2 regions of the Aliivibrio sp. A6 genome follow, and region 2 is predicted to be linked to the other one. Evidence: predicted binding sites of a transcription regulator. Region 2 holds the regulator's gene; the other holds the start of a gene.
The links. Region 2 encodes MetJ, which represses methionine synthesis genes. Its sites were predicted from a motif close to TTAGACNTNTANANGTCTAA; they were not measured.
Positions count from the first base shown of each region.

Region 1: a site for MetJ is predicted at 1,434-1,453, ahead of metH (methionine synthase). Genes of this name have one in related genera too.

Region 1 is NZ_JARACR010000002.1:255,645-259,084, reverse strand. It holds gene PVK70_RS02310 (cation:proton antiporter) at 47-1,324, opposite strand; gene metH (methionine synthase) at 1,505-3,440, shown strand, end outside.
Region 2 is NZ_JARACR010000006.1:117,667-121,106, reverse strand. It holds gene PVK70_RS05890 (alpha-amylase family glycosyl hydrolase) at 1-1,173, opposite strand, end outside; gene metJ (met regulon transcriptional regulator MetJ) at 1,290-1,610, opposite strand; gene PVK70_RS05880 (O-succinylhomoserine (thiol)-lyase) at 1,795-2,961, shown strand; gene PVK70_RS05875 (bifunctional aspartate kinase/homoserine dehydrogenase II) at 2,961-3,440, shown strand, end outside.

The DNA of each region.
Region 1 (3,440 bases), on a different contig from region 2:
GAGATACATAAAATGCATCTCCACTAATATTTGCTAGCGATAGAGGTTAAGTATCTTTTTCTAATTTTTTTGCTTTTTCAATCATTGCTGTAATGGTAGAACCTTGAACTAAAATAGAGAAGACAACGACTGAATAAGTCATAACAAGTATGATTTCTCGTACGTCTATATTCTTCTCTGGGATAACTAAAATACCAGCAGGGATAGCTAGAGCCATCGCTAAGGCTAAACCTCCTCTAAGTCCACCCCAGGTTAATATATTTACAGATAATGGGTTATAGGTTCTAAATCGCTTAAAGCTAATATAAGACAAAAAGACACTTAAGTAGCGACTTGCTAGTACTAGTGGAATAGATATTGCCATTAATACCCAGTCTTCTTGATGGAATTGAAACAGAAGCATCGACATACCGATAAGAAGAAATAATACACCATTTAAGAATTCATCAACCAACTCCCAGAAGTGATCTAGATGGTCTTCACTTTCTTTTGAAAAACCAATATAACGTGTCCAGTTACCAATCATAATTCCAGATACAACCATTGCTAATGGACCTGAAACTTCAAGGATACCAGCAAAGGCATAACCCGATGTTGGAATACCTATAGTTAATAATAATTCCATTGAATGGTCATTTGTAGAGCTTATTAGATAATGAAAAATTAGACCTAAAACAAACCCATAAATAATACCGCCAATAGCTTCTTGTAAAAATAATGCAGTGACACTACCGACTGTTGGCGCTTCTGAGCCAAAAGCAATCGTAAATAGTGTTACGAAGATAACTAAGCCAAAACCATCATTAAATAACGATTCACCTTCGATTTGAGTTGAAATACGTTGTGGAGCATTCAGCTTTTTTACAATAGCGAGAACAGCAATAGGATCAGTTGGGGAGATAAGGGAGCCAAATAATAAGCAGTAGATTAAATCAAGATTAATACCAATGAGATTGCATATTCCCCATAACGCAAAACCAATAAAGAAGGTTGAAAATAGCGTAGCCCCTAAAGCAAGTACAGTTATCTCCCATTTTTGATCTTTCAGGTTTTGTAATTTGATTCCTAGCCCACCGGCAAATAATAAGAAGCCAAGTATTCCATTTAATAGGAAGTCTTCAAAATCTATCTCAGTTAAAGTTTCGGTTGCCACTTCTCTTAGGTTAAACCAATCATTTTGCCCCGCGATGATGATCCCTAGTGATAACATCATTGAACCTGCAGTGATAGCGATCGTAGTTTGCATTTTTCCTATCTTGCTATTAATAAAAGCAATTAGCATAGCAGCAGCTGCTAAAAAACAGAGTGTGTTATACACAGACATGGTTAACCTCTAAATATGTTATTAATGTAACAAAATGTGATTAAGGTCATTTTCCGCTCTATTTGATAAATATCAAACTTTATTTCTAATTTGTAGAAATAAATCCATTTTGGACGTCTAGATTCCTATTCTATGTGTGATAGGATTGTAAACGAAACGTATTATGGATGAGGCAGTACCGTGGCAGGAAGCAATAAAAAAACTCAAATAGAACAACAGTTATTAAAACGTATTCTTTTGATAGATGGTGGTATGGGTACCATGATCCAAGAGTATAAGTTTGAAGAGCAAGATTATCGTGGAGAGCGCTTTAGTGATTGGCATTGTGATTTAAAAGGTAACAATGACCTTTTAGTGCTTTCTCGTCCTCAAATTATCAGGGATATTCATTCTGCTTATTTAGAAGCGGGTGCTGATATTTTAGAAACGAATACCTTTAACTCAACAACAATCGCAATGGCTGACTATGATATGGAAAGCCTGAGCGAAGAAATGAACTTCGAAGCTGCAAGGTTAGCAAGAGAAGTCGCTGATGAGTGGACATTAAAAACACCACATAAACCGCGTTATGTTGCAGGTGTTTTAGGTCCTACAAACCGAACATGTTCTATCTCCCCTGATGTAAATGACCCAGGCTATCGAAATGTTTCTTTTGATGAATTAGTTGAAGCCTATTCTGAATCCACTCGAGCCTTAATTAGAGGTGGTTCTGATTTAATTCTTATCGAAACTATCTTTGATACCTTGAATGCAAAAGCCTGTTCTTTTGCCGTAGAATCCGTTTTTGAAGAAATGGGTATAACATTACCAGTAATGATCTCAGGTACGATAACCGATGCATCAGGGCGAACTTTATCTGGTCAAACAACCGAAGCGTTCTACAATGCTTTACGTCATGTTAAACCAATCTCATTCGGTTTAAACTGTGCGTTGGGGCCTGATGAGTTACGTGAGTATGTGAGTGAGCTATCTCGTATTTCAGAATGCAGCGTGTCTGCACACCCTAATGCCGGTTTACCTAACGCCTTTGGTGAATATGACCTCTCTCCAGAGGAAATGGCAGAGCATGTAAAGGAATGGGCTGAAAGTGGTTTCCTAAATTTGATTGGTGGTTGTTGTGGTACAACACCTGAGCATATCCGCCAAATGGCACAAGTGGTTGAAGGTGTTAAACCCCGTCAATTACCGACACTTCCTGTTGCTTGTCGTTTATCGGGTTTAGAGCCACTAACTATTGAAAAAGACTCTCTTTTTGTAAATGTCGGTGAAAGAACCAATGTTACCGGCTCTGCTCGCTTTAAACGTTTAATTAAAGAAGAGCTATATGATGAAGCATTGAGTGTTGCTCGTGAGCAAGTAGAAAACGGAGCTCAAATCATCGATATCAATATGGATGAAGGGATGCTTGATGCTGAAGCGTGTATGGTTAAATTCTTAAACCTGTGTGCTTCAGAACCTGAGATATCTAAAGTTCCTGTAATGGTTGATTCTTCTAAATGGGAAGTTATCGAAGCTGGACTTAAATGTATTCAAGGCAAGGGTATTGTTAACTCAATATCGCTTAAAGAAGGTAAAGAAAAATTCTTACAACAAGCTAAGCTAATCCGTCGCTATGGTGCTGCTGTGATTGTGATGGCTTTTGATGAAGTCGGCCAAGCGGATACGCGTGAGCGAAAAATAGAAATATGTACTAACGCTTATAACATCTTAGTAGATGAAATTGGTTTCCCACCAGAAGACATTATTTTTGACCCAAACATCTTTGCTGTTGCAACGGGGATCGATGAGCATAATAACTACGCTGTTGATTTTATTGAAGCCGTAGCTGATATAAAAAGAACGCTTCCCCATGCCATGATTTCAGGTGGCGTATCTAACGTATCATTCTCATTCCGAGGTAATAATTACGTACGTGAAGCTATTCACGCCGTGTTCTTATATCACTGTTTTAAGAACGGTATGGATATGGGTATCGTAAATGCAGGCCAATTAGAAATTTACGATAATGTACCTGAAGATTTACGTGAAGCGGTAGAAGATGTCGTACTTAACCGTCGTAATGATTCAACAGAACGCTTACTTGATATGGCAACAGAATATCTAGAACGAGCGGTCG
Region 2 (3,440 bases):
ATTTTCTTTGTTAGAGAAACCATCAACTTGATCGCCAATTTCATCTCCGTAATAAAGAGTGATAGGGCCGGTATAGGCTGCTTGGAATGAAAGGGCTGCTTTATGACGTAACCAATAATTCCTGTCACTTGGTTCTGCAATATCACCACGTTGTAATAAATCACCAAAGCGAACGACATCATGATTGCCTAGCATTAGGTTTGGCGATGCGTGTGAAGGGTAGAGTTCATGCATTTGCATTCCTTCATTAAGCCAATCACCGCCTTTATTTCCTACACCACTCTCATTGACGGCAAAGGTTTCAGCGACACGAAAGCGTAAAGGAAAATCAAAAGCAGAGCAAAGCGCTGGGTTTTGCTCAGTACCATAACCTGTTTCTGTAATATAGCTTTCGTTATTCCAGATCTCAGCCACCATGTAACCGAGCGGGTTAACTTGTTCGCCTTTATTATTAATATACGTCGTGTTTTGTGATGCATTATCAACGGCTTTTCTAATGTTTATCCAAGATTCAGTAGGGACTTGGTAAGCTTGATCTAATCGCCAACCATCAATCTTTAATTCGGATATCCAATAAGCTGCGACTTCAGAGTAAAAGTCTTCGCTCTCAGGATAGTCAACTGGATTATTGCTGCCACTCGGTAGTAAGCCTGATGGTGATGGCTTAATGAGGCCTTCTTTATGGTGACCAAATACACCATCAAATAAGACATACATTCCACGTTTATGTGCTTCTTCTACTAATTCTTTTGCTTTTTCTAATGTGCCAAAGCGAGGATCTATTTTAAAAAAGTCAGTAGCAAAATAACCGGTAGCATCGAGCTTATCTGCCCAATGATCTTGCCCCTCAATGGGAGCAGATTCAAAAATAGGCGTCATCCAAATGGTATTCATGCCAAGTGATTGAATATAGTCTAATGAATCAATGATCCCTTGCAGGTCGCCATTATGATGACTCGGACCATAGCCAGTACCGTGACCAATGTTTGGATCACCATCAACAAAGCTTTCCACCATAATTTGGTAGATGCGTAAATGATTACTTTTTTCCATCATCTGTGGATTACATTGATAGGCTGAGGTTGTTTGTGTTGTTTCTGAGGTTGAGCTACAAGCGCTCAGTAGAGAAGTAATAGCGAGTGCTATCGCTGTTTTTGCTATGTTATTTTTCACAGTTAATCCTTTATATTTATAGTAGGGCACTGTGATTGTTTATTAAGCAAGTAGAAATGTAATCCTCCTGATTTATAAAAAATGAGGAGGAGACAGGAGGCGGAGATGAAAGTTATTTACTCGTCGTCAAACGCTTCGAATTCAATGCCCATTGCGGTCATTAATGCTTTTGCTTCTGCAGGAATATCATCAGGGCGGTCTTTACGTAGATCTTCGTCTGTAGGTAAAGGTTGGCCTGTATAAGCATGAAGGAAAGCCTCACATAATAGTTCACTATTCGTTGCGTGACGTAGGTTACTTACTTGGCGACGCGTACGTTCATCAGTAAGGATTTGCAGTACCTTTGTTGGAATAGAAACAGTAATTTTTTTTACTTGTTCGCTTTTTTTACCATGTTCGGCATAAGGACTTAAATAGTCACCATTCCAATCAGCCATTGTTCACCTTCGTTCAGAATTATTGATGTTGAGTTAGAGTCTCTAATTCTAGCGATATTTACGGCTATAAGCAAAGATATATAGACGTCTAGAAGTATTGACGTCTCATTTTGTGGTGGTAAAGTAGAAGAATATAACTTATGGATTAGATTATACCACTGCTTAGCAGTTTGGAAGGGAAATTATGAGCGAGAGAAAACCGGCAACTATTGCAGTTCGTACTGGCATTGAAAGCGATTCACAACATAATGCGGTTGTGCCTCCTATCTACTTATCAACTAACTACAGCTTCCCTGAATTTGGTGATGTACCAAAGTACGATTATGCTCGCTCAGGAAACCCAACTCGAACACAACTAGAGACCACCTTATCTGATTTAGAGTGTGGTGCTGGTGCGGTTGTGACAAACTGCGGTACTTCAGCGCTTAATCTAATGGTTTCAGCTCTGCTTGGTCCTGATGATCTTATTGTTGCCCCTCATGACTGTTATGGCGGAACGTATCGCTTATTTAACACTCGCGCTAATAAAGGTGACTTCCAAACCTTATTTGTTGATCAATCGGATACTAAGGCTTTAGATGCCGCCATTGCTAAAAAGCCTAAACTTATTTTATTAGAGACCCCTTCTAATCCATTAGTTCGAGTGGTAGATATTGCTGAAATTTGTCAAAAAGCCGCAAAAGTAGGTGCTTTAGTTGCTGTTGATAACACTTTCCTTTCTCCTGTCTTACAGCAACCTTTAACGCTTGGTGCTGACTTTGTCCTTCACTCGACAACTAAATACATTAATGGTCATTCTGATGTTGTTGGTGGCGTATTAATCGCAAAAACACAAGCGCACGCAGATGATCTCGCATGGTGGGGAAATTGCATTGGTGCAACAGGCACTGCATTTGATAGCTACTTAACCTTACGTGGTATTCGTACCTTAGGTGCGCGTATGCGAGTGCATGAAGAGAATGCAATGGAGGTGCTTAAGTGTCTTCAAGAAGAAGCATTAGTAGGCACAATTTATCACCCAAGCTTACCTGAGCATCCGGGCCATGATATTGCTAAACGCCAACAAGCAGGGTTTGGTGCAATGTTAAGCTTTGAGCTAAATGGGTCATTAGAGCAATTAAAGGTGTTTGTAAAAGAGCTTAAATATTTCTCTTTAGCTGAATCACTTGGTGGAGTAGAAAGTCTCATTGCCCATCCGGGTACCATGACCCATAGAGCGATGTCTGATGAAGCGCAAGCAGAAGCCGGATTGGCTCCAACACTATTACGTATTTCCGTTGGATTAGAAGACAGCCGAGATCTGATTGCCGATCTTAAACAAGCCTTCCTTGTAGCAGCAGGAGTGAAATAATGACAGGAGTCGTCACGCGCCAGTTACATAAATTTGGTGGTAGTAGCCTTGCTGATCCGGAGTGTTACCGTCGTGTAGCTACCATATTAAAAGAATATTCTCATGATCATGATTTAGTGGTTGTCTCTGCTGCGGGTAATACAACGAACCGAATTTTAGAATGGTTTGAGGCACTATCAAAAGATGGTCGCCTTGCGCATGAAGTATTGGGATCCTTACGACAATACCAACAAGGTTTAGTCTCTGAATTATTGACCGTTGAAAATGCAGAGCCATTGCTTGAGGAGCTGCATAAGGAGTTGGTCGCTATTGGTCAATTATATGCTCCTTTGACAGAAGTTCAGCAAGCGGATGTACTTGGTCATGGTGAAGTATGGTCTTCAAGATTACTTGCTGCTTATTTAAATCAAATTGATCTACACGCTACTCCGCTTGATTCTCGTACTTTTTTACGCGCAGAGCGAGCTGCTCAGCCAGAG